Regions from separate parts of the Paraburkholderia phytofirmans OLGA172 genome, predicted to be linked through region 3. Evidence: predicted binding sites of a transcription regulator. Region 3 holds the regulator's gene; each other region holds the start of a gene.
What was found. Region 3 encodes LexA, which represses DNA repair genes until DNA is damaged. Its sites were predicted from a motif close to ACTGTATNNNNATACAGT; they were not measured.
Positions count from the first base shown of each region.

Region 1 (10,055 bases), on a different replicon from region 3:
CCGCGCTTTGAGTAGCTTCGCAAGAAGCTCTTCCGGATTGCCGTAGCACATCATTGTCTCCCGAAGGGAACGTACGCGGCCCGACCGCCGCGATACCGCTACGCGTCGCCGCTGCCGAGTTCAGAGTGCTTGTGTGAATGCGTCGCGGCGTGAACCAGTTCGTAGTGAGCGCCCTTTCCGCTGCGCGCGGGAGGGAAGTGCTCACCTTCGACGCAAGTGACTTCGAAAGCCGAACTTGCGTCTCCTTCGCGTACCACCTTGTAGATCCCGCTCGTCTTCACCGTCTCGCCGGGTTTGTGCTGGTCAGCCATGTCATCCTCCTCGTTGGGTTACATCAACATTAGCAAGGGGCGCGCCCGTCGACCGTAGTCAGGGCTTCATGCCTACCGCGCGGCGCATCGCTGCGTTGACGCCTTGTCTCGTCTGCCAGTAGCCCGCCCAAGGGTCGGCGCCCAGCGATCGTTGTCGGACAATCGCACCGTGCATGCTCCATTCGTCGCCGCGCTTCACTTCCCTGAGTTCGTCCCACGCGATGGGCATCGAGACGGCCATTCCCGGCCGTGCGCGTACCGAAAAGGGAGCGACAGTACTCGCCCCGCGGCTATTGCGAAGGTAGTCGATGAAGATTTTGCCAACGCGGTTTTTAGGTCCAAGGACGGCTGAAAACCTATCGGGCAGGACGCGAGCAATGTGTTGGGCAACAGCCTTGGAGAATTCCTTGGTCTCGGCCCATCCTTGCCGGCGGGTCAGCGGTACAACGATATGAAAACCTTTGCCGCCGCTCGTTTTAACGAACGACTTCAGACCAACTTCGTCCAGAACCACCTTGACGAGCGAAGCAGCATCCAGCATCGCGCTCCACGCCAGTTGCGGATCCGGGTCCAGATCGAAAATGACGCGATCGGGATGTTCGAGGTCCGGCGCAACCGCATTCCAAGAGTGCAGCTCGATGACTCCCATCTGCGCGAGGCCTGCGAGTGCCTCTGCCGAGTTGGCAACGAGCAGCGGCGGGTGACGCGGGTGAAGCTCCTTGGGCAATTCGCTGACGCCTTGGATCCGCATCTTGTCCGCATGTTTCTGGAAAAACAGCCCCCCCTTGATGCCGTCCGGCGCGCGCACCAAAGTGAGGGGCCTGTTATGCAACCATGGCAACGCCCATTCAGCCACCTCTGTGTAATATCGCGTGACGTCGATTTTCTTAAGTCCGGTCGCATCGTCAATGACACGCGAGGCGTTGCTGATGGAGACCCCCGCGACGACGACTTTGTTTCTCGGCCCTGGCCGCTCGCCGTCCGAAGCACGCGGGCGCTCCCTGGAACCGTCCGGACCAATAGACGCGACTGGCTCCGCCGTTACAGCGGTAGCGGGCTTGTCTTCACGAAACGCCCGGAAGGTCGCATGGCGCAGCTCACCGCCCGGAGTCCATTCGAGGAAGGCTACCTCTGCGACCATTTCCGGTCGCAGCCAGATCAGTTCCCGATCGCGATCCGGAGTCGGCGGGTTATAGAAAGCAGATTCCGGCTGCGCCAGACCGTGCGCGTGCTCTGAAAATGCCGCGGTGGCCCGAGGTTTAAGGTACGGCTGTACGCTGCCGGCGTATCGCAGCGAACCGTCCTTTTCAAAAACGCCAAGCAGGAGCTTTTGCACCCCACCTCTGGCGCCACGCGCACGGGAGAAGCCGCCCACGACAAACTCCTGGCTACGGTTGCATTTGAGCTTGATCCAATCGGGCGAGCGACCTGAGCGGTATGGCGCGTCCGCACGCTTGCCAATAATTCCTTCAAGCTTCAGTTTGCACGCGGACGCGACTAGGGAGGCCGGATCCTCATCGAAGTCTTCGGAAAAGCGCAGCAGCGGCTCGTCCAGCTGTACGAGCAGATTACGCAGCAGGTTTCTGCGCGATTGCAGCGGCTGCTCCCGAATGTCTGTCCCGTTGAGAAACAGCAGATCGAAAGCAAACATCGTTATCTCGGCTGTGCTTCGTCTGTCGAACGCGTTCTGCAGGGCATTGAAGTCGGGCCTGCCGGACGCATCCAGTACGACGCCTTCGCCGTCAAGCCAAGCCGTATCGACCGGGAGGGCCGCGATTGCGTCGCGCAGCTTCGGCATGCGATCCGTCCAGTCGTGCCCGTTGCGCGTGAAAATGGTCACTTTGCCGGAATTGACCCGACACATGAGCCGATAGCCGTCGAACTTGATTTCATACGACCACGCCCCTGCAGCAGGCGGCCGGTTAACGAGCGTCGCGAGCTGCGGCTCGATCAATGACGGCATTTGTCCGGGCGCATCGTTGCCCTGCGCACGAGGTGGACTTTTCCTTTGTGAACTCCAACGACCTGACATAAGTGGGCCCTACGATATGCCACTGTGGTCGGCGCCAACGGCGGGCACTGCGCCGGTGCCGCACGTGGCTCCGGCGACGCTTCAAGCAGGTACGACCTCCTGATAGTCTCCTTTCCGGCGCCATCTGTCTCCGGCTGTCCCTCATCTAGCACGATAGATGCCCATGCGCCGGATCCGCATTCAGTGCATCGACAGCGCGGGCCTCCAGATTTGGTGTAAAGTACTGTATATCCATACAGGATATCGCCATGTCAGTCGCTCCAGTCCACGCCGAAGCAATCCACCCCGATTTGTGGCGAGGGACGCAGCTCGCTCGCGGCGTCGGAAAAACCGTCGATACAGGCTATGCGGCACTCTCCGCCGAGCTGCCGGGAGGTGGATGGCCCATTGGCGCGCTCGTTGAGCTGCTGGTGCAGCAGCCCGGCGTCGGTGAAATCCGGCTACTCCAGCCGGCGCTCAACACGGTCAGCAAGCGAACGCTTGCCCTGATCCAGCCACCCCATGTGCCCAACGCACTAGCTTTTTCATATCTGGGACTGCCCATCGAAAAGCTGATGCGTATTCGCGCGCCGAGGACCGCTGATGCGCTCTGGAGCGCGGAGCAGATACTGCGAGCAGGCAGTTGTGGCGCATTGCTTTTCTGGCAGCAACACATCCGGACGGATGCCCTACGGCGGCTGCATCTTGCGGCGCAGGCAACGGAGACACTCTTCGTGCTTGTCCGCCCGTTGGCCAGCGCATCTGATGCATCACCGGCCGGGTTGCGGCTGGGCCTGCGCCCTGCTGACGGAGGACTAGTCGTCGACATACTGAAACGAAAAGGTCCCGTCCGAAACGAGACAGTGTCTGTCACCCTTCAACCTTCACCGATTCTGCTAAGCCCCTATGGCCGTGTTCGTCGCCATTCACTTACCCCGGCTATCGCTGGAGGTGTTCCGTCCGAGGTGGTCGTCTAGGACGGAGCATGGATGCGTGGTGCTCGAGCGGGAAAAGGTCCTCGTCGCCGACGCCGTCGCGCGGGAGGCCGGTGTCGCCGTCGGCATGCGGCGCGGCGGGGTCATCACGCTTGCACAGGATGCACTGGTTTATGAACGCGACACTGCACGCGAGCACGACGTGTTGCTCGAAGTCGCGTATGCGGTCATGCGGTTCTCGCCAATGGTCGCTCACTGCGCAGAGGACACTGTTCTGGTAGATATCACCGCGAGCATCCGCCTTTTCGGCGGCGTTCGACGCATCTGCCGCGCGATCAGGCAAATCGTTGAGACCATTGGCGTCACGGGCCGCATAAGCCTTGCGCCGACAGGTCAAGGTGCGTGGCTGTTGTCAAAATGCGGTCAGACCCGCGTGCTCAAGTTGCAATCGCTCGCGAGCATGCTGGACACACTGCCTTTCGAGGTCGTCCCGGAGATGCGCCGCTACGCCGACTGGTTCAGCGGGTTGGGCTGCGTCCAGCTGAGCGATATCCGCCGGCTACCGCGAGCGGGCCTAAAGAAGCGCTGCGGCGTCGCCCTGCTCGACTCGATGGACCGCGCGTACGGTGTCGCGCCCGAAGTCTTCGAATGGCTTCAGGTCCCACCATCTTTCAACGCGCGCGTCGAGCTGCCGGACCGGGTCGAGCATGCTGAGGCGATCCTCTTCTCTGCGCGCCGGCTCGTAGTGCAGCTCTGCGGCTGGCTTACTGCCCAGCAGCTGGCCCTCACAAAAGCGACCGTGCTACTTGAACACGAACGCGGTCGGGACGCCATTGAGCCGACAGCTATCGAAATTGCGCTCGCTGAGCCGACGTGGCACGAGGAGCACCTGCTACGGCTGCTTAAAGAACGGCTCGGGCGTATCGAACTAAGCGCCGCAGCCATTGCGGTTAGCTTGAACGCTACGCAGGTCGAGGCTGCAGAACCGCCCAGCGATACGCTCTTTCCGGAGCCGGGTGGCTCGGCAGAGGACCACAACCGGCTGGTCGAATTGCTCGTCGCACGTCTCGGATCAGACAACGTCGAGCGACCGGCGCCGACCGCTGATCACCGGCCAGAGCGAGCGAATCGCTGGGTACCCATGCAATCGCCGGAGAAGTCCGTCACCGTGGCGCGGGGCGTGCCCCGTCCGACGTGGTTGCTCGAAACTCCGGTGAAGCTGCTCATCCGGCAGCATCGTCCTTTTTACGGGTCGCCGCTCAAGCTGGTATCGACCGCCGAGCGCATCGAAGCCGGCTGGTTCGACGGCGAGATGACCGCGCGCGACTACTTCGTCGGGCAGGCGGCCGACATGAGTTGTTATTGGATCTACCGTGAGCGCCCAAGCGCTACTTCCGACGAAGTCGTTTGGTATCTGCACGGCTTTTTTGGCTGACGGTCGAAGCGATGGAAGTGTTCTCCCCAGCACTGCCGGAGTATGCGGAGCTTTTCTGCTTCAGCAACTTCACTTTTCTGCACGGTGCGTCGCGCGGTGAGGAGCTTGTGAGCCGCGCCGTGCAGCTGGGGTATGCGGGGCTGGCGATCACCGACGAGTGCTCACTCGCGGGAGTCGTGCGGGCACACGTACAGGCCAAGGAAGAAAAGCTGCCGCTCGTCATTGGCTCGTACTTCCGGCTCGTCCAGGCAGACAAGAGTCCCGCGTTCGGACTGATCCTCTTGGCGCAGAACCGCGAAGGGTACGGCAACCTGTCCGAACTCATTACCCTCGGACGGATGAGAGCGAACAAGGGCAACTACATACTCACACCGCAGGACATCTCCCGACCGTCGCATGGAAATGAGCACCTGCGTGGCATGCCGGACTGCTTGGCCATCCTCGTTCCAGACTTCCCGGCGAAGGCTGAAACCTTGGGCCCGCAGCTTGAGTGGATGGCAAAGACGTTCCCTGCCAGGGCGTGGGCTGGGCTCACGCTTCACCAGCGCGCGATGGACGATATTCATCGTGGCATCGTGGAACACGTCGCTGACACTTATCGTGTGCCGGTCGTTGCAGTAGGCAACGTGTTGATGCACGTGCGCTCGCGCAAACCGCTGCAAGACACGATGACTGCCATTCGGGTCGGCAAGCCTATCGCTGAATGCGGCTACGACCTCGCGCCTAATGCGGAGCAACATCTACGCTCACGGCTACGGCTCGCGAACCTGTATCCGGACCACACGCTGCATGAGACGCTCAACGTCATGGAACGCTGTACCTTCTCGCTTGATGAGCTTCGGTACGAGTACCCGGATGAGCTGGTCCCCGCGGGATACACCCATGAAGCGTATCTGCGGCAGGAGACTTACATCGGCGCGCATCGGCGTTTCCCCGATGGGATTCCACACAAGGTGCAGGAACAGCTTGAACACGAGTTGCAGCTTATTCGTGAGCTGGAATACGAACCGTATTTCCTGACCGTCTACGACATCGTGAGGTTCGCACGCAGCGAGCACATTCTGTGTCAGGGCCGCGGCTCGGCAGCAAATTCTGCTGTCTGTTACTGCCTCGGCGTCACCGAAGTCGATCCGTCAAGAAGCGCCATGCTCTTCGAGCGTTTTCTCAGCAAGGAGCGAGCGGAGCCGCCTGACATTGACGTAGATTTCGAGCACCAGAAACGTGAAATCGTGATCCAGTACATCTACCGGAAGTACGGACGTGACCGGGCAGCCATTGCGGCCGCCGTGCACACGTATCGGCCGCGAGGTGCACTTCGCGAAACGGGAAAAGCTCTTGGCATCGACCCGCAAATCGTCGACCGTGTCGCCAAGAATCATCAGTGGTTCGATAGCTCCAGGGATCTGCTCAAACGCTTCACCGAATCAGGACTCGACCCGGACAACCCGATGATCGCAGCTTGGGCATCGCTTGCCGGACAGATTCTGAATTTTCCTCGACATCTCTCGCAGCACTCAGGGGGGTTCGTCATCAGTCGGGGAAAGCTCACCCGCCTCGTGCCTGTCGAAAATGCGGCGATGGCTGACAGGACGGCAATCCAGTGGGATAAGGACGACCTTGAAGCGCTAGGGCTTCTCAAGGTGGATATCCTCGCCCTCGGGATGCTTTCGGCGATTCGGCGAACCCTCGACATCGTCTCCGAGCAGCGGGGCGAACGCTTTGAAATGCAGGACATCCCGCCGGAAGACAGAAAGACGTACGCCATGATTTCGCGTGCCGACACGGTTGGTGTTTTCCAGATCGAATCGCGCGCGCAGATGTCGATGCTACCGCGCCTGAAACCGCAGACCTTCTATGACCTGGTGATCGAGGTCGCCCTCGTCCGGCCTGGCCCGATACAGGGGGGCGCTGTACATCCGTACCTGCGCCGTCGACAGGGACTGGAGCCTGTGACCTATCCGAGCGAGTCTCTGGAGACAGCGCTCGGCCGGACGCTGGGCGTGGCCATTTTTCAGGAGCAGGTGATGCAGGTTGCGATCCTTGCAGCCGGATTTACGGCCGGCGAAGCCGATCAGCTACGACGCGCAATGGCTGCGTGGAAGCGCAAAGGTGGACTTGAGAAGTACTATGATCGAATCGTCAACGGCATGCTTGAGCGGGGCTACGAGCGGGCCTTCGCCGACAACATTTTCGAGCAGATCAAAGGCTTCGGCGAATACGGCTTTCCGGAAAGCCACGCTGCCAGTTTCGCGCTACTTGTCTATGCGAGCAGTTGGCTGAAGTGCCACGAGCCGGCTGCATTCCTCGCGGCAATGCTCAATTCTCAACCGATGGGCTTTTATTCCCCCTCACAGCTCGTGCAGGACGCGAAACGTCACGGCGTGCGCGTTCTGCCAGTCGACGTCACAGTGAGCGACTGGGATTCGGTGCTACGGCATCAATCGCCGGACTCAAAACCGAGCGTGCGGCTCGGTCTTTCCGTGCTGCGCGGCATGCGTGATGGCGCCGCGGAGCGTATCGAAACCGCGCGGGCCGTCCGACCCTTTTCCAGCGTCAGTGACCTCGCGCGGCGCGCTCAGCTCGACCGCCACGATTTGCAGGTGCTAGCCGCGGCCAACGCGCTTTCATCGCTCGCTGGCAATCGGCGGGAAGCGTTGTGGCAGTCTGCGGCGGCGATACCCGATAAGGACATGCTCGCCGTCGCGCGCATCGACGATGACACGCCGGAACTTGGGGCACCGTCTGAGGCCGAGGATCTCGTGAACGACTACCGATCGACTGGCCTGACGCTCGGCCGGCATCCGCTGGACATGCTGCGGCCGGTGCTGGCCGAACAGCGCCTGACGACAGCGGCTACGCTGAATGGCTATCGCAACGGGCGCCTTGCACGCGCATGCGGACTTGTCACGGGGCGGCAACGCCCCGGGACGGCGAACGGCGTGATGTTCGTTACGCTGGAAGACGAAACGGGAAACGTCAACATCATCGTCTGGCAGTCGGTCTTGGAGAAGTATCGGCGCGAAGCACTAAACGCTTCCCTGCTCGCGGTGTACGGCACATGGCAATCGGAAGGCGGAGTACGTCACCTTGTCGCGCAGTTGCTGATTGATATGTCGCATCTTTTAGGTGATCTGACATTGTCGAGCCGGGACTTTCACTAACGAGCACTCAGCGGGACAACGGTATGGGCGCCTCGAGCTTTGACGGGGCATGCCAAGGACGGTAGGCGCAGCGCCGGTGCGACCAAAGGGTGGCAACGCTGCCCGGGCGGTCGTTTGCGTTACGGTGCTTCAGCGTCCTCTTCCTCGTTCCCGAATCGGTGGCGATCGAGCGTATGGACAGCAAAAACGAATACGCCGATCAGCCAAAGTAAGCCGGCCGCTGCCCCAATCTCTCCTACCAACGGAATCAGCACGTCTAACAGGATCTCCCAAAGTGCCGCGCCCAATAGAACGAGCGCACCGAAGACACCGCAGACCAGGACTAACCGTAGCCGCTCGATCGGGGGAGAAAGTGAGCGGGCGAGAATCACCTCCCGGCAGATGAATCCCGCGAGCGCGGTAGGGGCCGCCACAAACGCGCATGTGAACGCTATCCGCAGAGTTGTATCCAGCGAGCCCCGGCTTATCAACGCTAAAAGTATCGCGAACGCCGTCGTTGCGTTGCCAAGCGTTGCTAGTTCGACCAGCCGCAATAAATGCGGCGGCCGCTCGGAGCGCACTTCAGCGGCGCTCGACGGGGATGCGTCAGGAGGATTTGAAGCCACGGCGGTCACAGTCCATCAGCAGAGCGTTGTGTACCGCGATCGGCATGCTCGAACGAAGCACGGGCTCGAGGGCCGTCACGCCCCTGTCAACAACCTCGGTTGCCTGCGCGATCGTCATGCCTTTCAGGCACGCGGCTGTTGAAGTTCGCAAATTCCGCTAATGGTGTCCGTTGGGGCGCTAATCGTATCCATTAATTCTGCTAGCCCGGATTTTCTACCGCAACGTGAACTCACTGCCCGACACGACTGACCAAGCGAAGGACGACCTAGCGCTGATCAACATCCATACAAAGTATGTTGAAGGCCCCGACGTGATACGCAAAGTGCCCTACTGTATGGCCTTTTTGATCTGCGCAGGGAGGCGGGCACCTTCCGAACATCAAAAAAAGACCTTCGGTATTTGCACTTTCTGCCGCTTCAATCGAATGCACTCATTGGGCTCCTATACAGGCGCATTAGCCGAATTAGTGGACACGACAAACGCGTTAGCAAAATCAACGGACATCCGAGCGTGCAGACGTTGTTGAAACGCAACGCCCGGAAAAGCGCTCGAAACCGCCGCTACGCCTTATTTCGCGCGGTCAAAGTCAACTCTTACATTAGCGTAATCTACGGACGCCATTAGCGGTTTTGAAGGGCTGCAACAACTGCCGCCTCACGGCAGCAGCGCGAGATTGACGAAGCCCTGATCCCGCACATCGCTCCACTGGGCTGGAACCACATCAACCTGACGGGCGACTATGTGTGGCACGCCAACCAACGCGTCGCCAAAGGCCGATTCCGGCCGTTGCGCGCGATGAAATCGACTAAGTCGAAGTCTTAACGTACGAAAAAATCCCTTTCTTGAGGGCCCCCCTATTCGCCATCGCAGCTCGTGCAGGATGCAAGGCGTCACGGCGTTCGAGTTCTGCCGGTCGACGTCACATTGAGTGACTGGGATTCGGTGCTGCAACGTCAGTCGCCAGACTCAAGGCCACACGTCCGGCTCGGTCTGTCGCTGCTTCGCGGTATGCGTGATGGAGCCGCGGAGCGTATCGAAACCGCGCGGGCCGTCAAACCTTTTTCGAGCGTCAGTGACCTGGCCCGGCGCGCTCAGCTCGACCGCCACGACCTGCAGGTGCTGGCCGCAGCCAGCGCACTTTCATCGCTGGCCGGCAACCGGCGGGAGGCGTTGTGGGAGTCTGCCGCAGCGACGCCCGACAGGGACATGCTCGCCGTCGCGCGCGTCGACGACGAGACGCCGGACCTTGGGGCACCGTCCGAAGCTGAGGATATGGTGAACGACTACAAATCGACCGGCCTGACGCTCGGCCGGCATCCGCTCGACTTGCTGCGGCCGGTCCTGCGCGAACAGCGTTTGATGCCTGCGGCAACCCTGAACGGCTATCGCAACGGGCGCCTTGCACGCGCGTGCGGGCTCGTCACAGGACGGCAACGCCCCGGGACTGCCAACGGCGTAATGTTCGTCACGCTGGAAGACGAAACCGGAAACGTCAACATCATCGTATGGCAGTCGGTCCTGGAGAAGTATCGGCGTGAAGCGCTCAACGCTTCCCTGCTTGCCGTGTACGGCACGTGGCAATCCGAAGGCGGGGTA
Region 1 covers NZ_CP014581.1:108,270-118,324, forward strand. Annotated here, with positions in the region: gene AYM40_RS37590 (hypothetical protein) at 99-311, opposite strand; gene ligD (DNA ligase D) at 370-2,274, opposite strand; gene imuA (translesion DNA synthesis-associated protein ImuA) at 2,592-3,299, shown strand; gene AYM40_RS37605 (Y-family DNA polymerase) at 3,229-4,692, shown strand; gene AYM40_RS37610 (error-prone DNA polymerase) at 4,704-7,853, shown strand; gene AYM40_RS37615 (hypothetical protein) at 7,973-8,458, opposite strand; partial or broken gene AYM40_RS37620 (OB-fold nucleic acid binding domain-containing protein) at 9,315-10,055, shown strand, end outside.
Region 1: imuA (translesion DNA synthesis-associated protein ImuA) is a predicted target of LexA. The motif match lies at 2,566-2,583, and genes of this name have one in related genera.

Region 2 (10,055 bases), 930 kb from region 3:
TCGACCGGTTGTGTGACGAATAGGCGCCGGCTTGTTGAGCCAGACTGTCGGGATAGGTGCACTGGGGGTGCGGTGCGTTCTGCCTGTTCTGCCTGTTCTGCCTGTTCTGCCTGTTCTGCCTGTTCTGCCTGTTCTGCCTGTTCTGCCTGTTCTGCCTGTTCTGCCTGTGTCGCCTGTGTCGCCTGTGTCGCCTGTGTCGCCTGTGTCGCTGCATCTCCGTCTGCGCGCGCAATCTCCAATGCAGCGTGCTGCAACTCATCGGTCAGCCAGGTTTTATCCGCTTTGATTTTTGTCCTGGCTTTCGCAGACGAACGCTTCTTGCGCGAAAACGCTTGCGCCTGGTAGGCCTCGACGCGCATTGCCCGCTCAGGCCGATGATCGTTCTGCACCGACATCTTCAGCACGTTCTCCGGCCCCAATCGCGCGCTCAGGCGTTCGAGCAGACGTGCAATCGAATCGCCGTCTGATTCGGGCATTGGAAACAAGGTGTCCGACCGCCCTGCATACTCGCCGATCTGATCCGCGACCAGTTTCAACTCGATCACGGGCGCCACTAGAACCGTCTGATTCAGCTTCTCACGCAACAGCCAGATCAGATGCTCAGCATCGCGCGACGGTATCGCCCACGCGACCTTCAGACTCGACGTCTTCGGCGCATGACGGGATGCCAATTCATGTTCGAGCAACAACGTATAACCACTGAGCGCTGCATGATGCGCGCTCAACCATCCGGCCAGTTGCACAATCAGCCGGCGCGCGGCGAACAGTAGTGCATCTGCGCTATCGACCCGCGACGGCAACTCCAACTGCGCATGAAACGATGCCGGCGCACGAAACGATTCCCGCGGATCCGGGCGCGTGCCATATGCTTGTGCCAGCAGATCCAGAATGCCACTGCCGAAACGCCGCACGACACCCGACCTTGGCAACTGACGCAAATCGGCCAGCGTCGTGCAACCGAGATGCGTAAGCGCATCGCGATGCACCTGCGCAACCGGCAACAACGATACAGATACGCGATCGAGGACCCGCGCAAGCGACGTTTCCTTCATCACATGCCAACGATGCCCCTGACGATCGGCGCGTGCCCGCGCCAACAGCCACGCGCCCCATGCTGTCGGTGCGCACGCGATGCGCGCCGTATAGCCGAATTCGGCCACAGTCGCGGATACCCGTGATAACAACGCGCGCAAGCCGCCAAACAACCGCAAACCGGAGCCGACTTCCAGCAACAAGGTATGCGCGTGCGCGAGCGACACCTTCGGTGTGTACGTCAGCAAAGCAAGCGCCATCGCTTCGAAAGCCTGGGTTTCTCGAGCTGTGTCTGCAGCAAGCATCTTTAGACCAGGAGCCAAAGCCAATGCGTACGAGCGCGAATGACCCGCATGCACCCCAGCACGCAATGCGTCGAAATCCGGCATCAGGATGTGCGCGTGATCAGCCAGCGCATAGCAACGCACCTCGCCGACATCTTCGGTGCCTGAAGGTTGACTTGCCTCGTCGCCGGGCTCACACCGATTCGGCTTCGCGAGCGAACCATCCAGGAGCGGCTCGAGAGGCTTCACCGCTTCCAGCGACAAGAGTGGCAATGTGACTGCGATCCACAACATGTTTGATCTCTCGTCCTTGATTGCTGCCGACTCCGCTTTCCGGCAACACGACGCTTTGTAACGGCAAAATGAGACGTAGAGGCTCCGCTAGTGGCGGACCGCGGCGCTTGAAGATGTCGATCGAGATACCAATCTCCTGTAACCATTGACGACGGTTGATCGTCTGCGCATTAGCCGGCAAGAGCGGCTCGCAGATCATTCGCAACGGCGCCGGCGAAGATTGCGTGGCTGCCTCGACAGGCCGGATCAAAAATGCCAGCGAGGCCGACTCCTGAGCCGCCACCTGCAGACGCCGAACCTTATCGGCGCGCGCATTCGGCAGCCATACCAGTACGGCACCCATACCATTCTGCTTCAATGCCTGAGCAGCGGCCCATAGGGCCTGGTCTTCACTCGAACGCACCCATAAGACGCGCTCGACATCGATACCCCAAGCCCTCAGTGCCGAAGCACAGGGCTGGTAAGGAGGCGCCACGAGCATGACGTGCCGTTCGGCTTGTGCCGTAAGCTGCCGAAGCGCGCGGGCCAGCAGACGCAGTTCGCCGACTCCTCCGTGTTCAATCAATAACTCCGTCAGGCTGCCGGCCGACCAGCCCTGTCCGGGCAGCAGTTGATCCAGCGCGGCATAGCCGCTGGAAATCACCCGCGAGTCCGCCTCGGCAAGCTCATTGCCTTGCCACACTTGACGCCGCAATCGCGACGACAGCGCTGTCGTCGTCAGATGAATCGCTGCTGCCATAGACACGCTCGTTTAATAGGGAATGCTCCGCCCTGCCCGGCATCGAGCAAGCATGGGGCGACGAGTTTTCACTGTATATTTATACAGTATTCCGCGACGGATGTTAAGACAAGGCGGAGCGACGTAAGCGCGCGCAGGAAGGAAATGAAGAGGAGTTGTGAAGCTGTTCGGCTGCAGTTCTTTCCGCCTGCGAGGGAGTGGTCCTTTGGCGTTGCTGCCAAGCGAACGAAACCAGAGTTAGCGTGCCCTGAGAGAGATGAGAACGGAGAGCCCACGCATGCATGCTGCGAATGGGGGCAAGAACTGACGGGTTACGCGAGCGCGCTCCGGATCGGGAAGGAGTAACGTACCCGCTTTTTTGCTCGAATCGGGGAGCCCACTACGGCCATGGCGATTTTCACCCTTTTTTACGCCCGTTATTTACCGCCACTTTTTACGGCCGTAAACGCAAAAACCCCACCTTTGTGGGGTGGGGTTTCTGGACATGCTGGGGAGCCTGACGATTACCTACTTTCACACGGGAATCCGCACTATCATCGGCGTGGAGTCGTTTCACGGTCCTGTTCGGGATGGGAAGGGGTGGGACCGACTCGCTATGGTCATCAGGCATGACTTGTTGTCGTGTTGACTTTGTCAACACAACCAATCTGGAAGAAGTAGTTTCTGGTGATGCTCACCAGAGGAGCTTTCAGCAAGCTCGGGCTGTGTTGTTCGAGGCACAACATCGATCTCAACCTGTGCATGTGGTCTCAAGACCCTGCGCATGGCGCAGGGTGGGCATCCATAAGTGCTGAAGCACTAACGGCTGCCGACACACACCTGTTATAGGATCAAGCCTTACGGGCAATTAGTATCAGTTAGCTTAACGCATTACTGCGCTTCCACACCTGACCTATCAACGTCCTGGTCTTGAACGACCCTTCAAGGGGCTCGAAGCCCCGGGGATATCTCATCTTAAGGCGAGTTTCCCGCTTAGATGCTTTCAGCGGTTATCTCTTCCGAACATAGCTACCCGGCGATGCCACTGGCGTGACAACCGGTACACCAGAGGTTCGTCCACTCCGGTCCTCTCGTACTAGGAGCAGCCCCCTTCAAATATCCAGCGCCCACGGCAGATAGGGACCAAACTGTCTCACGACGTTTTAAACCCAGCTCACGTACCTCTTTAAATGGCGAACAGCCATACCCTTGGGACCGGCTACAGCCCCAGGATGAGATGAGCCGACATCGAGGTGCCAAACACCGCCGTCGATATGAACTCTTGGGCGGTATCAGCCTGTTATCCCCAGAGTACCTTTTATCCGTTGAGCGATGGCCCTTCCATACAGAACCACCGGATCACTATGACCTGCTTTCGCACCTGCTCGACTTGTCGGTCTCGCAGTTAAGCACGCTTATGCCATTGCACTATCAGCACGATTTCCGACCGTACCTAGCGTACCTTCGTACTCCTCCGTTACACTTTGGGAGGAGACCGCCCCAGTCAAACTGCCTACCATGCACTGTCCCCGATCCGGATCACGGACCAAGGTTAGAACCTCAAACAAACCAGGGTGGTATTTCAAGGTCGGCTCCACGCAGACTGGCGTCCACGCTTCAAAGCCTCCCACCTATCCTACACAGACCGGTTCAAAGTCCAATGCAAAGCTACAGTAAAGGTTCATGGGGTCTTTCCGTCTAGCCGCGGGGAGATTGCATCATCACAAACACTTCAACTTCGCTGAGTCTCGGGAGGAGACAGTGTGGCCATCGTTACGCCATTCGTGCAGGTCGGAACTTACCCGACAAGGAATTTCGCTACCTTAGGACCGTTATAGTTACGGCCGCCGTTTACCGGGACTTCAATCAAGAGCTTGCACCCCATCATTTAATCTTCCGGCACCGGGCAGGCGTCACACCCTATACGTCCACTTTCGTGTTTGCAGAGTGCTGTGTTTTTATTAAACAGTCGCAGCCACCAGTTTATTGCAACCCCTTCACCCTTCTGGCGCAGGCTAGTCAGGCTACAGGGGCGTACCTTATCCCGAAGTTACGGTACCAATTTGCCGAGTTCCTTCTCCCGAGTTCTCTCAAGCGCCTTAGAATACTCATCTCGCCCACCTGTGTCGGTTTGCGGTACGGTCTTGTTAAACTGAAGCTTAGAGGCTTTTCTTGGAACCACTTCCAGTTGCTTCGTGACCTAGATCACTCGTCCCATGCCCTTGAATTCCGCGCCCGGATTTGCCTAAGCGCCTTCTCCAACACAGGAACCGGGACTTCCAACACCCGGACAACCTTCCGCGATCCGTCCCCCCATCGCATTTAACAATGGTGCAGGAATATTAACCTGCTTCCCATCAGCTACGCATTTCTGCCTCGCCTTAGGGGCCGACTCACCCTACGCCGATGAACGTTGCGTAGGAAACCTTGGGCTTACGGCGAGGGGGCCTTTCACCCCCTTTATCGCTACTCATGTCAGCATTCGCACTTCCGATACCTCCAGCGCACTTTTCAATGCACCTTCGCAGGCTTACGGAACGCTCTCCTACCATGCACATAAATGTGCATCCGCAGCTTCGGTATATTGCTTAGCCCCGTTACATCTTCCGCGCAGGACGACTCGATCAGTGAGCTATTACGCTTTCTTTAAAGGATGGCTGCTTCTAAGCCAACCTCCTGACTGTTTTAGCCTTCCCACTTCGTTTCCCACTTAGCAATATTTGGGGACCTTAGCTGGCGGTCTGGGTTGTTTCCCTCTTGACACCGGACGTTAGCACCCGATGTCTGTCTCCCGTGATTGCACTCTTCGGTATTCGGAGTTTGCTATGGCGTAGTAATCCGCAATGGACCCCACAACCATGACAGTGCTCTACCCCCGAAGGTGATACACGAGGCACTACCTAAATAGTTTTCGGAGAGAACCAGCTATTTCCAGGTTTGTTTAGCCTTTCACCCCTATCCACAGCTCATCCCCTAACTTTTCAACGTTAGTGGGTTCGGACCTCCAGTACGTGTTACCGCACCTTCATCCTGGCCATGGATAGATCACCTGGTTTCGGGTCTACACCCAGCGACTGAACGCCCTGTTCGGACTCGCTTTCGCTACGCCTGCCCTAATCGGTTAAGCTTGCCACTGAATGTAAGTCGCTGACCCATTATACAAAAGGTACGCCGTCACCCTCTTTCAAAGGCTCCGACTGTTTGTATGCATGCGGTTTCAGGATCTATTTCACTCCCCTCCCGGGGTTCTTTTCGCCTTTCCCTCACGGTACTGGTTCACTATCGGTCGATCACGAGTATTTAGCCTTGGAGGATGGTCCCCCCATCTTCAGACAGGATTTCACGTGTCCCGCCCTACTTGTCGTACACCTAGTTCTTCCCCGCTGTTTTCGTCTACAGGGCTATCACCTGCTATGGCGGCACTTTCCAGAGCCTTCGACTAACAATGAAGATAACGAGTACAGGCTGCTCCCATTTCGCTCGCCACTACTCTGGGAATCTCGGTTGATTTCTTTTCCTGCGGTTACTTAGATGTTTCAGTTCACCGCGTTCGCTTCACATAGCCTATGTATTCAGCTATGGATACTCCATAAGGAGTGGGTTTCCCCATTCGGACATCTACGGATCAAAGCTCGTTTGCCAGCTCCCCGTAGCTTTTCGCAGGCTACCGCGTCCTTCATCGCCTGTGATCGCCAAGGCATCCACCACATGCACTTGTTCGCTTGACCCTATAACGGGTGTGTCTCATGTCGCATCCACTGGGAATGCAACGCTCGCCACAATCGCTACAGGTTGAGTATTCGTGTTGCGCCGTATTCCAAAAGCGATCTTTCGATCACCTTTTCATACATTGATACAATCACAACCCTGATTCACCTACTCGATCACCCATCTCTAAGTGATCTTTCGTGAATCTCTTTACTACTTCTTCCTGATTGTTAAAGAACGACAGCCGATATCGCGGTTGCTATAACCACGTATCACTCTGACTGGCTCAATCGCCAATGCTTGTTTCACTACATCGCAAACGCCTTTCAACGTGCGCTGCAGATAAACCAGCATTGATGATTGGTGGAGGATGACGGGATCGAACCGACGACCCCCTGCTTGCAAAGCAGGTGCTCTCCCAGCTGAGCTAATCCCCCCAACTTAACCATTCAGACTCAAGGTTGATCCGCCCTGCCCCCTTCGGGGATGGGATGCTCGTAAGCGCTAAAGCGCCAACGATCATCGACATGGTGGGTCTGGATGGATTCGAACCATCGACCCCCGCCTTATCAAGACGGTGCTCTAACCAACTGAGCTACAGACCCCTGAGTCTGTCCTGATTCACAGCCGATAAGCGTGAGCGCTCAACGTTCGACACGTTAGCTCGAGAAAGGAGGTGATCCAGCCGCACCTTCCGATACGGCTACCTTGTTACGACTTCACCCCAGTCATGAATCCTACCGTGGTGACCGTCCTCCTTGCGGTTAGACTAGCCACTTCTGGTAAAACCCACTCCCATGGTGTGACGGGCGGTGTGTACAAGACCCGGGAACGTATTCACCGCGGCATGCTGATCCGCGATTACTAGCGATTCCAGCTTCACGCACTCGAGTTGCAGAGTGCGATCCGGACTACGATCGGTTTTCTGGGATTGGCTCCCCCTCGCGGGTTGGCGACCCTCTGTTCCGACCATTGTATGACGTGTGAAGCCCTACCCATAAGGGCCATGAGGACTTGACGTCATCCCCACCTTCCTCCGGTTTGTCACCGGCAGTCTCCCTAGAGTGCTCTTGCGTAGCAACTAGGGACAAGGGTTGCGCTCGTTGCGGGACTTAACCCAACATCTCACGACACGAGCTGACGACAGCCATGCAGCACCTGTGTTACGGCTCCCTTTCGGGCACTCCCACCTCTCAGCAGGATTCCATACATGTCAAGGGTAGGTAAGGTTTTTCGCGTTGCATCGAATTAATCCACATCATCCACCGCTTGTGCGGGTCCCCGTCAATTCCTTTGAGTTTTAATCTTGCGACCGTACTCCCCAGGCGGTCAACTTCACGCGTTAGCTACGTTACTAAGTCAATGAAGACCCAACAACTAGTTGACATCGTTTAGGGCGTGGACTACCAGGGTATCTAATCCTGTTTGCTCCCCACGCTTTCGTGCATGAGCGTCAGTATTGGCCCAGGGGGCTGCCTTCGCCATCGGTATTCCTCCACATCTCTACGCATTTCACTGCTACACGTGGAATTCTACCCCCCTCTGCCATACTCTAGCCCGCCAGTCACAAATGCAGTTCCCAGGTTAAGCCCGGGGATTTCACATCTGTCTTAGCGGACCGCCTGCGCACGCTTTACGCCCAGTAATTCCGATTAACGCTTGCACCCTACGTATTACCGCGGCTGCTGGCACGTAGTTAGCCGGTGCTTATTCTTCCGGTACCGTCATCCCCCCGGGGTATTAACCCAGAGGCTTTCTTTCCGGACAAAAGTGCTTTACAACCCGAAGGCCTTCTTCACACACGCGGCATTGCTGGATCAGGCTTTCGCCCATTGTCCAAAATTCCCCACTGCTGCCTCCCGTAGGAGTCTGGGCCGTGTCTCAGTCCCAGTGTGGCTGGTCGTCCTCTCAGACCAGCTACAGATCGTCGCCTTGGTAGGCCTTTACCCCACCAACTAGCTAATCTGCCATCGGCCGCCCCTGTAGCGGGAGGTCTTGCGATCCCCCCCTTTCCTCCGTAGAGCGTATGCGGTATTAATCCGGCTTTCGCCGGGCTATCCCCCACTACAGGACACGTTCCGATGTATTACTCACCCGTTCGCCACTCGCCACCAGGGTTGCCCCCGTGCTGCCGTTCGACTTGCATGTGTAAGGCATGCCGCCAGCGTTCAATCTGAGCCAGGATCAAACTCTTCAGTTCAAACCTGTTACTGTTTTTCGGTTCAGTTAAGAACCGGTCGCTCACTCAACGTACTGACGAATGATCATCCTGCCGGCGTGAATCCACCCCAGCAGGAAAACCTTCCTTTAATACTAGTGTGAGACTTGATACTTTCGCTTCCCGGCAGACTCCGAAGAATCCACCGGCGCGTCGCACATCAAGCGCCCACACTTATCGGCTGTTAATTTTTAAAGATCGAGTACGCATTCACCACCGAACCGCCGCCAACTTCAACCACCCGGCACCGCTTCGTTCTGCGTCGCTGCATCAGCAGCAGAGAAACGAGATTATGAAGAACTTTCGCTACGCCGTCAACAGGTTTTTCCAACTTTCTCAACCCGCTCACTTTGCGCAAAGCCTTGCCACTACTGGCTCTCCCGCCTCCCGTGCCCCGGTGTCCGAAGCACGAAAGAGCGAGATTCTAGCGAGCCGGGCCGGGCCTTGCAAGCGGTATCTGGAATTTATTTCAAGGTGTCTTTTCTATGCGCCCCGGTTCATCCACAACCGGCACTTCCACGTCGGATGCCAGAGCGCTGGCTGCCGGGGCGCCGATCGTCCAATCGTGCAGCACGGTATATGCAACCGCCAGCAACGTTGGGCCGATGAAAACACCAAGGAAACCGAAAGCAAATGCACCGCCCAAGATACCCAGCATCACCAGGATCAACGGCATGTCGCTACTCTTACCGATCAGGATCGGCTTGATGACGTTGTCGGACATGCCGACGACCAACACGCCCCATACAACAAGAAAGATCGCCCACCCAGTTGCGCCGCCGTGATAGAGCCAGATCGCCGCGGGCAACCAGACGACGACCGGGCCGCCCGGTATCACTGACAGGAAGAACGTCGCCAGTCCAAGCAGCGCCGGCGCCGGGACGCCCGCAATCCAGCACCCGAAGCCGGCAAGAATGCCTTGCACAAGCGCCGTACCGAGGATTCCGTAGACCACGCCCTTCACCGTGCTGCCCGCCAACGTCAGCAAGTAATCGGCGCGTTCGCCGGCGATGCGCCGCATGCCCGCCCTCAGCCAAGCCGCCGCGCCCTCCCCTCCGGTATAAAAGAAGAACGCGAGCACGATACTCAGCGCCAACAATCCCAAACCATGCGTAACGGCGATCGCAGCCGCCAGAATCCACTTCCCAGCCGGCGCCGCAAGTGCACGCGTTTGCGCGATCAGTTCAGAGTTGCTACTCGTTACATTCGCCCAAAACGTCTCGATGTTCGAGCCAATCAGCGGGATTCGCCCCACCCACGGCGGTAAATCCGGCAAGCCAGCCTCGAAAAGCCTCTGCACCAGCGCGACGATGTCGTGAACATGCGCACCGAAAGCAAAGCCCGCATAGACGAACGGACCAAGCACCACAACCAGAATGATGAGCACGATCAACGTCGCGGCCAGCTTCCGCCGGCCCCCGACTGCCATAGTGAGCCGCCGGTACAAACCCCATGAGCTATAACTGAGGATGGCGCCCCACAGCAGCGCGGTCGTAAAAGGCGCAAGCACCAGCAGGGAGCCACCGACCAATATGATCAATGCGAACACTGCGGCGAGACGTTCAATCAGTTGGTCCGATTTCACTATGAATCTCCTGTTGTGCCAGACCACAGCGACGAATAGGCATATGCTTGCCAAGCGCCCATTGAAGGCAGTCAGTATAGAAGCGGGGCACGCCCCCGGGCACGTCTTATATCATCCGGCCAAGACGCCACGCAACGCATCTGATGGCGCCTGCAACAGGCTTATTTTTGATGCGAAAATGTCCCAATCCATCCGGCATAGCCAGCCAAATAATAT
Region 2 covers NZ_CP014578.1:1,239,013-1,249,067, reverse strand. Annotated here, with positions in the region: gene AYM40_RS42220 (Y-family DNA polymerase) at 1-1,610, opposite strand, end outside; gene imuA (translesion DNA synthesis-associated protein ImuA) at 1,510-2,349, opposite strand; rRNA gene rrf (5S ribosomal RNA) at 2,844-2,956, opposite strand; rRNA gene AYM40_RS05385 (23S ribosomal RNA) at 3,176-6,056, opposite strand; tRNA gene AYM40_RS05380 (tRNA-Ala) at 6,398-6,473, opposite strand; tRNA gene AYM40_RS05375 (tRNA-Ile) at 6,565-6,641, opposite strand; rRNA gene AYM40_RS05370 (16S ribosomal RNA) at 6,706-8,236, opposite strand; gene AYM40_RS05365 (AI-2E family transporter) at 8,724-9,839, opposite strand.
Region 2: imuA (translesion DNA synthesis-associated protein ImuA) is a predicted target of LexA. The motif match lies at 2,420-2,437, and genes of this name have one in related genera.

Region 3 (10,055 bases):
GCGGCGTTGAAAACGGGCAAATCCGGCTCCTGAAAAAAAGGTGAGGCAGCCGCGAGCGGACGTCGCAGAACAGGTGCCGATTCTGCTCATGGAGAGCTTAAGGAACGCTTAACCGGAATTTAAGCGTCCGATAAGCCTCCCTTCAGCGTCGCCTAAGCTTCTCTTAAGGAGGACATAAGGAAGCGTTAAGCTAACGGGCTGGACAATGCCGGCAAACTGGAGAGAGGAGAGACCATGCGTCTGCTACTCGTCGAAGACGACGACATGATTGCGGAGACGGTATTGGGCGCAATGCGCCGTTCGGGCTACGCGATCGACTGGGCCGAAGACGGCCGCGCGGCAGAGTTGTCGCTGGGTAACGGCGTCTACGACCTCGTGCTGCTCGATCTTGGCTTGCCGAAGAAGGACGGCATCGACGTGCTCAATGCCTACCGTAAGAGCGGCGGTGCCGCGCCGGTGATCATCCTGACTGCGCGCGATGCGGTCGACGATCGGATTCGCGGCCTCGATGCGGGCGCCGACGATTATCTGATCAAACCATTCGACCTCGACGAGCTGGCCGCGCGGGTGCGCGCGCTGTTGCGGCGGCGCACCGGCCAGAAGCAACCCATCTATGCGCACGGCGAACTCACACTCGATCCCGCGGCACACGAAGTCACCAAAAGCGGCGCAGTGCTGCCGCTCGTGCCGCGCGAGTTCGCCTTGCTGCAGGCGCTGATCGAAGAACCCACGCGCGTGTTCACCAAGGCCGAGCTGGAAGAGAAGTTATACGGCTGGGGCGAAGAGGTGGGCAGCAACACCATCGAAGTGCACGTGCACAGTTTGCGGCGCAAGATCGGCGCGGAGCAGGTGGTGACCGTGCGCGGCGTGGGCTACCGTCTGAAGAGGTGCTGATGACGTCGATTCGCCGCTGGCTGCTGGGCTGGCTGATTTTCGGGCTGGCCGCGGCTTCGGGCGTGGCGGGCTTCGGCATCTTTCACACCGCGCGCGAAGAAGCGAGTGAACTGTTCGACTACGAGCTGCGCACGGTGGCGCTGTCCTTGCCATCGAACCTGGCCGGTGCGAGCGACGGCGAGCATCGCAATCCCGACCTGGGCGATCTGGCCGACGATCGGGTCGTGATCGAGATCTGGGACCGGTCTGGCGAGCTCATTTATCACTCGATGCAGGCGCCGGTATTCTCGCGTTTGCCTGCGGGCTTCAGCACGGTCAAGCGCGGCGAGAATCATTGGCGCGCGTTCGGGTTGGAACAGCGCGACCGTTATATCCAGGTTGCGCAGCCGATCTCCGTACGCGAAGACCTTGCGCTGCAACTGGCGCTGCATACGTTGTGGCCGCTCGGTGTGCTGGTGCCGGTGACGATCGTGCTGGTGCTGTTGGTGGTGGCAAAGGGGCTGGCGCCGATCGGCGGGCTGACGCGCGCGCTGACGACCCGGTCGCTCGATTCGCTGGAGCCGCTGCGTCTTGACGGCACCGTGCCGGTCGAAATCAAGCCGCTGGTGGGAGCGCTCAATGATCTGCTGCAACGCCTGAACGTTGCTTCGCAGGCGCAGCGCACGTTTATCGCCGATGCCGCGCATGAGCTGCGCTCGCCGCTTGCCGCGCTGAAGCTGCAACTGCAGGCGGCTTCCCGCGACGGCTCGTTAAAGGGCGAAGGGCAAACGCTGGAGCGCGTCGAGGGGCGGGTCAACCGGATCATTCACCTGGTGCAGCAGTTGTTGACGTTGGCGCGTGAGGATGCACATCCGGTGACGTCGATGGTGTCGGTGAGTTTGCGCCGCATCGGCGAGCAGGCGGTGGGGGATTTTTCGCTGCTCGCGGAGACCAAGGAGATCGATCTCGGGCTCGAGTGTGAAGACGCCCGTGCGGACTACGATGCTTATACGGTACTGGCTGAGCCGCATGGGATGAGTGTGTTGCTGGGGAATCTGATCAACAACGCGATCCGGCATACGCCGCGGGGCGGGCGTGTAGATCTGATTCTGAAGCGCTCTGGCGAGCGGGTGGGGTTTGACGTGGTGGATAGCGGGTCCGGGATACCGGAGGCTGAAATCGAGCGGGTTTTCGATCGGTTTTATCGCGGGGAGGAAGCCCAGGGCGAGGGCAGCGGGCTTGGGCTGGCGATTGTGGCGCGGATCGCCGCGCGGCATCAGCTTGGGCTTTCCTTGCGGAATAATGTTGGGCGGAGTGGTTTGTGTGTTTCGGTTTTTGGCCTGACGGCGTTGGGCTTTCCTTGAGCCCCAGCCCCTATTCATCGACTTGCTGGCCGCCCACATCACCTCGCCGAGCACAATGTCGCCAAATGGCGCGCCTGCGGATCGAATCCAACACGTACCTGTTTAGGGCGCACTTAGCGTTTTCCATCCCTTGCAACCTGAATTGCGGCGCACCATGATTCATTCAGACCGCACTTCTCGCGGAATGGGAGAAAAATCATGGCGAGCTACCAAAAAATCCTGTTGTGCTACGACGGCTCGCGCGAAGGCCGCAAAGCGTTACGTTGCGGCGCCGACCTCGCGTTGGATCTGAAGGCGGAAACGCACTTATTGTCAGTGGTCGACATGCGCTCGACCATTGCGCAAAGTGCGGGCCTGCTGACCGATGTGGCCTGTGGCAGCTTCGAAAAAACGGCCCGCGACATCCTGCAGGAAGGGGTGGACTGGCTCACCGAACGCGGCGTGACCGCGCAAGGGCATTTTGCGTTTGGCCATCCGATCGATGAGATCGCCAACCTGGCGAACGAATTGCATGTCGACCTCGTGGTGGTCGGCCATCGTTGCCGCACCGGTCTGGCACGATGGTGGATGGGTGCGGGGAATACCCCGCTGCTGGATCGGGTCTCGTGCAGCATTCTGGTGGCGTGCTCGTCCGCGCAGGAGCAGCAGCAAGCGGCGGCTTGACGCACAGCGGTGGTGGGGCGCGCACTGGGCTGAAAGGGCCACGTGGGCCGAGCGGTCGTTCGATCAGGGCGACCGCGTCGGTCAAACTATGATTCGCTCAAGTCGATAGCGCCTGCCAGACGATCACTCGTTCAGATTGACCGCGGCCAGCTTCCATGTGAACAAGCCTTCGCGCCGCAAGATCGCCGAGTAACGCGCGTCACCGGCGCCATGCTGATAGGTAACGACGAATTCGTTCAGGCTGCGATAGCCCGCAGTGGTTTGCGGTGGTTGCGGTGGCGTCGCGTTGTTCTCGTTATTAGCTGTGCCGTTGGCCGTATTGCCGGCAACAGGGGGCGCGGGTTCCGGTGCGGGCGCCGCTGAGACCGGCGGAACAGGCGGCCGTTCGCCCGGGTTGCCGCGCGGCGGCATGCCGTTCAGCAATGCCGCAACGCCGTCGGGAGTCGCATAAGCGTCGACCAGCGGACCAATCAATGCCGCGCCGATCATTGCGCCAATCGTGGCGAACGGATTGCCGCTGCCATGCGCGTCGAGCCGACGTGTTAACAAACCGGTGACCTGCTGCTTCAGGCTCTCGCGCAATGCGGGAAAGTCGACGTATTCATTGACGGTTTGCACATCACGCGCATCCGCCGCGCGTTTAAGGTTATTCAGCGCCATGTAGGGCGACGCGTAACCGAACCCCAACAAGGCAATCACCACAATTGCAATCAAAGCGACAATCAGCGGCCGGATGCCGCTGCGTCTCGTGCGAGTTGAAACTGCCATCGGGTGGGATTCTCCATCAGGTGTGATCTAACGTGGACCGCGGCCACGCGAAAACGATCCCAGACGATGCCATATCCGAGAGGCCGCGGGCGGCCGAAAGACCTTAGGCCGCGCTTCGCACGCCGCATGCCGCTGGCCGCTCGCCGCACAGCCGCACAGCCGCAGTGGAATGCAGTGCACGGGCAGTGCAGCCGCAGTGCCGCTTATGATTCGAACACCGCGCCGTGCACATTGGCCTCGTCGGCGATGCAACGATCGATCATGCGGCACACGGCGTCTACCGTGCCGACCATGATCAGCCGTGACGGCCCGTGATAGACGCGCACCGGCGCGCGACGCGCAGGTTCAGCCGTATTCAGCCCCGAATTCAACGACACGCGAGCAAAAGCCGGCAGCGAGGAGGGCAAGCCCGATACGCCGGCCGGCGTGTCGAACAGCGATGGAGTACTCGCCGAGGACGCCTCGATCAGTGAGCAGGGCACCAGTTTGCGCAGATGGCGCAAACGACCGAACTGGCGAAAAGGCAGCAGGCGGGCAAGGCGTTCCATGAGTCTCTCCAGGCGATTCAACGTTAGGGCAGCTTTGGGGTGGAGCACGAGCGGGGGTTAGAACTCACCCGGGCGGATCAGCCCGACGGCGATACCCTCGAGCGCGAACTCCGCACTGCCGGTTTCAACGAAGATGTTGTCGTAGTCGGGGTTCTCGGCGATCAGCTCGATACCGTTCGGCCGGCGCTTCAAGCGCTTGACCGTCACCTCGTCGCCCAAGCGCGCGATGATGATCTGGCCGTCTTTGGCTTCGCTTTTCTTCTGCACCGCGAGCAGGTCGCCGTCGAAGATGCCCGCGTCGCGCATGGACAGCCCACGTACCTTCAGCAGATAGTCCGGCTTGCTCGAGAACAGCGCCGGGTCGCACGCGTAGTGCTGCGAGATATGTTCCTGCGCAAGGATCGGGCTACCCGCTGCAACGCGGCCGATCAGCGGCAGCGACAGTTGCATGATGCTGGCGTGCGGCAGCGTGAACTGGTACGGCGAATCTTCCGGCCCCGCCAGCAGACGAATGCCGCGCGATGCGCCGGCCGCGAGTTCGATCACGCCCTTGCGAGCCAGCGCCCGCAAATGTTCTTCTGCCGAGTTGGCCGAACTGAACCCCAGCTCGGCGGCGATCTCCGCGCGGGTGGGCGGAAAGCCGGTGCGTTCGATGGCCCGGCGGATCAGATCGAAAACCTGCTGCTGTCGTGCGGTGAGTTTGGTCATGGCGCTACTGTATGTATGAACAGGTGACTGTATTTTTATACAGTATTCCGCGCAATTCAAGCTTTACTTTAAGTTCGCGGCCCGGGGTGGCGTTCCAGCGTCGGAAATGGATGTCTTAATACCCATTTTCGTGCTGCAACGCCTTATCTGGCCGTCATTACCACTTTTGCGTATTAAAAAATGAAGAAACATTATTATTAATGATGAAAGCGCTTCGATAGACTGCCCTTCGAGTTGGCGCTCATGTGCACGTGACCGCGACGCAAAACAACACCACGCTGTTTCAGCGGACCACAACGCGGAGAAAGTTGGCATGAACCATCAAGGCACGGGGCTGGCAGGCAGGACCAGACAACTCATCGCGGCGCTCGCATTGGGCGCAGCCGGCACGATCGCCGCGCTCGGCGTCACGACACAGGGGCATGCAGCCGAGACGACGCTGCTGAACGTCTCGTACGACCCGACACGCGAGCTGTACCAGGACGTCAATCAGGCATTCGGCAAGGAATGGAAGGCCAAAACGGGCGAGACGGTCACCTTCAGGCAGTCGCACGGCGGCTCGGGTGCGCAAGCACGCTCGGTGCTGGACGGTTTGCAGGCGGACGTCGTGACGCTGGCTCTTGCCTACGACATCGACGCGCTGGCCAACAAGGGTTTGCTCGACAAAGGCTGGCAAAAGCGTTTGCCGGACAACGCCTCGCCGTACACGTCGACGATCGTGTTTCTGGTGCGCAAGGGCAACCCGAAGCACCTCAAGGATTGGGACGATCTGATCAAGCCGGGTGTGTCGATCGTCACGCCGAATCCGAAGACATCGGGTGGCGCGCGCTGGAACTACCTGGCCGCATGGGCCTATGCCGAACATCAGCCGGGCGGCAACGATCAGAAGGCCAGGGAATTCGTCGGCAAGCTCTATAAGAATGCCGGCGTGCTGGATTCGGGCGCGCGCGGCGCGACCACCAGCTTCGTGCAACGCGGAATCGGCGACGTGCTGATCGCGTGGGAAAACGAAGCGTTCCTGTCGCTGAAGGAATTCGGTCCGGACAAGTTTGAAATCGTCGTGCCGTCGGTGAGCATTCTGGCCGAGCCGCCGGTTGCGGTGGTGGACAAGGTCGTCGACAAGCACGGCACGCGCAAGCTGGCCGAAGCGTATCTGAACTTCCTGTACAGCGAGCAAGGTCAGGAAATCGCAGCGAAGAACTTCTACCGCCCGCGTTCGAACAAGGTGCCGGCCGAGCTGACCTCGAAGTTTCCGAAGCTGAAGCTGTACACGGTGGACGATTCGTTCGGCGGCTGGGCGAACGCGCAGAAGACGCACTTTGCCGACGGCGGCGTGTTCGATTCGATTTACTCGCCGCAGTAACGGCCACACAGCGCGGCACACGGCGGGACGAGATACGCAGTAAGACGTCGCAGTTAGACGTTGAAGTTAGACATGTGAGTCACACCTCGCCATTAAGCGCGCCCGCCCGGCGCGCTTGTGGCCAGCCAGGCGGCCGAAAAAAGAGCCACCGGCATCAACCCTGAAAGAGTACTGAGCATGACGACGCTGACCTTCCGAAAACCGAGTGCCTTGCCCGGTTTCGGCCTGACACTCGGCATCACGGTCGCTTATTTGAGCCTCGTGGTGCTGATTCCGCTTGCGGCGACCTTTCTCAAGACCGCGACGCTCGACTGGGCTCAGTTCGTGCGCGCGGTCACGTCGCCGCGCGTGCTCGCGTCGTATCGCCTGACGTTTTTCTCGGCCCTCGGCGGCGCGCTGATCAACGCCGTGTTCGGTTTTCTGGTCGCGTGGGTGCTGGTGCGTTATACGTTCCCGTTCAAGCGCATCGTCGATGCGGTGGTCGATCTGCCGTTTGCTCTGCCGACGTCCGTGGCCGGTATTTCGCTTGCGGCGGTGTATGCGGGCAACGGCTGGATCGGGCAGTTTCTCGAACCGCTCGGCATCAAGATCGCCTTCACGCCAGCCGGTGTGCTGATCGCGCTGACCTTCATCGGCTTGCCGTTTGTCGTGCGGACCGTGCAGCCGGTGCTCGAAGAGTTCGAGCGCGAGCAGGAAGAAGCGGCCGCCTGCCTTGGCGCGTCGCGCTGGCTGACGTTTCGCCGCGTGGTGCTGCCGGCCGTATTCCCAGCCTTGCTGACAGGCTTCGCGCTGGCCTTCGCGCGGGCGCTCGGCGAGTACGGCTCGGTGATTTTCATCGCCGGTAACGTGCCGATGAAATCGGAAATCACGTCGCTGCTGATCATCACCAAGCTCGAACAATACGATTACGCCGGCGCCACCGCCATCGCGGTCGTGATGCTGGTGGTGTCGTTCCTGATGCTGTTGCTGATCAATACGCTGCAGTGGTATCTGCAGCGCCGGACGGGCCGTGGCGGCGCAGGCCCGGCGCCTGCCGTTGCCAGCGTGGCGGCGATCGGTGTCGGCGGAGGTGTGCAATGAGCCGCAACTCCCTGAATGGTGTGGATGCCGCTGCTGTTGCCCTGGCGCCGCGCGCGCCGCTCAATGTCGCGCGCCGGCCCGATCCGGTCACCGAGCCGCCCGTCGTGCGCTGGATTCTGACCGGCGTCGCGTTGCTGTTTCTCGCGCTGTTCCTGGTCGTGCCGCTCGTCGCCGTGTTCTATCAGGCCTTGAACAAGGGGATCGGCTTCTATCTGGAATCGCTTGCCGACCCGGATGCGTTGTCGGCCATCAAACTTACCGTGATTACAGCTGCCATCGCGGTGCCGCTGAATCTCGTATTCGGCCTCGCCGCGTCATGGTGTATCGCCAAGTTCGACTTCCGCGGCAAGGCATTGCTGACCACGTTGATCGATCTGCCGTTCTCGGTCTCGCCGGTGATTTCCGGCTTGATCTACGTGCTGATGTTCGGCGCGCAAGGCTGGTTCGGCCCGTGGCTGCAAGACCATAACGTGCAGATCATCTTCGCGGTGCCGGGTATCGTGCTGGCGACGATCTTCGTCACGTTCCCATTCGTCGCGCGCGAACTGATTCCGCTGATGCAGGCGCAAGGCAACGACGAAGAAGAAGCCGCGCACGTGCTCGGCGCTTCGGGCTGGCAGACCTTTCGGCGCGTCACGCTGCCGAACGTCAAATGGGGCCTGCTGTACGGCGTGATTCTCTGCAACGCGCGGGCGATGGGCGAGTTCGGCGCGGTGTCGGTGGTGTCCGGCCACATTCGCGGCCAGACCGACACGATGCCGCTGCACGTCGAAATTCTCTATAACGAATACAACTTCTCGGCGGCGTTTGCCGTGGCGTCGGTGCTGGCCTTATTGGCACTCGTGACGCTCGGTCTGAAGTTGCTTGCCGAGCGCCATATGTCGGCGGAACTGTCTGCCGCGCGCGATGTGCCGGCGTATGCGGGGCCTGTCACGCCGGCGTCCGCTTTACAGCCCGCTCCACAGTCCGCTTCACAGTCAGTCAATACAACGCATGTGTCGAAGAGTGCAGTCAAGCACCCGCTCAAGCAAGGAGAGCTGTAATGGGTATCACCGTTCGTAACCTGCAAAAGCGCTTCGGCGATTTCGTCGCGCTCGATAACGTTTCGCTCGACTTTCCGCCGGGTGAACTGGTTGCGCTGCTCGGGCCGTCGGGTTGTGGCAAGACCACCTTGCTGCGTGTGATCGCCGGCCTCGAATACGCGGACGGCGGCCAGGTCGTGCTGCAAGGCCAGGACGTCGCGACGGTCGGCGCGCGTGAGCGCGAAGTCGGTTTTGTGTTCCAGCATTACGCACTGTTCCGTCACATGACGGTGTTTGAGAACGTCGCGTTCGGCCTGCGCGTGAAGCCTCGTAAAGAGCGGCCTTCGGAAGCGGTGATTCGCGAGAAGGTGCATGAACTGCTGAAGCTCGTGCAACTCGACTGGCTCGCGCAACGGTATCCGTCGGAATTGTCGGGTGGCCAGCGGCAGCGGATTGCTTTGGCACGCGCACTGGCTGTCGAACCGAAGGTCCTGCTGCTCGACGAACCGTTCGGCGCGCTGGATGCGAAAGTGCGCAAGGAATTGCGCAGCTGGCTGCGTCGGTTGCATGACGATCTGCATATCTCGACGATCTTCGTCACGCACGATCAGGAAGAAGCACTCGAAGTGGCCGACCGGATCGTCGTGTTGAATCGCGGGCATGTGGAGCAGGTGGGCAGTCCACAGGACGTGTACGACCATCCGCAAACTTCGTTCGTCTATGAGTTCCTCGGCGCGGCGAACCGTCTGCATGGCAACGTGAATGCGAGTGGCTTCGTGGTCGACGGCGCGGCGCTGCCGGTCGCGATCAAGGCCGATTTCAGCGGGCCGGCGTTCGCGTATGTGCGGCCGCACGATTTGCAGTTGTACCCGCAAGCGTCTGGCCACCGCGAAGGCATTGTGGTCGACGTGCGGCGCGTAGTGACGCTCGGCGGCTCGGTGCGTGTGGAACTGGCGGGCCGTGAAGGGAGTGTGCTCGAGGCGGAACTCGACCGCGAATCGTGGCGCGATCTGCAACTGGCGATCGGCGATGGCGTGACGGCCGTGCCGCGCGCGTTGCGCGTATTTCCGGCGCAATGAGCGACACCAAAACCGACACCCAAAGCAGCGTAACAACACTCGGCGTTTCAATCAAACTCTAATAACTCAACTCTGGATCAACCGGAGACATACAGATGAACTTTCAGCAATTGCGCTTTGTGCGCGAGGCCGTGCGTCAGAACATGAATCTGACTGAGGTGGCGAACGTGTTGTACACGTCGCAGTCGGGCGTATCGAAACAGATCAAGGACCTGGAGGACGAACTCGGCGTCGATATTTTCATCCGGCGCGGCAAGCGTCTGACGGGTCTCACCGAGCCGGGCAAGGCGGTGCATCAGCTAATCGAGCGGATGTTGCTGGATGCGGAGAATCTGCGCCGCGTCGCACGCCAGTACGCCGATCAGGACAGCGGCCACCTCGTCGTGGCGACGACTCACACGCAGGCGCGTTACGCGCTGCCGAAGGTAATTCGTCAATTCACCGAGGTGTTCCCGAAGGTGCATCTGGCGCTGCGCCAGGGCAGCCCGCAACAGATCGCTCAGATGATCATCAACGGCGAAGCGGACATCGGCATTTCGACCGAGGCGCTCGACCGCTTTCCTGATATCGTCACCTTCCCGTGCTAT
Region 3 covers NZ_CP014578.1:2,168,341-2,178,395, forward strand. Annotated here, with positions in the region: gene AYM40_RS09270 (TolC family protein) at 1-20, opposite strand, end outside; gene AYM40_RS09275 (response regulator) at 235-894, shown strand; gene AYM40_RS09280 (ATP-binding protein) at 894-2,237, shown strand; gene AYM40_RS09285 (universal stress protein) at 2,436-2,900, shown strand; gene AYM40_RS09290 (DUF2939 domain-containing protein) at 3,024-3,668, opposite strand; gene AYM40_RS09295 (hypothetical protein) at 3,872-4,216, opposite strand; gene lexA (transcriptional repressor LexA) at 4,274-4,924, opposite strand; gene AYM40_RS09305 (sulfate ABC transporter substrate-binding protein) at 5,238-6,287, shown strand; gene cysT (sulfate ABC transporter permease subunit CysT) at 6,465-7,367, shown strand; gene cysW (sulfate ABC transporter permease subunit CysW) at 7,364-8,410, shown strand; gene AYM40_RS09320 (sulfate/molybdate ABC transporter ATP-binding protein) at 8,410-9,468, shown strand; gene AYM40_RS09325 (CysB family HTH-type transcriptional regulator) at 9,564-10,055, shown strand, end outside.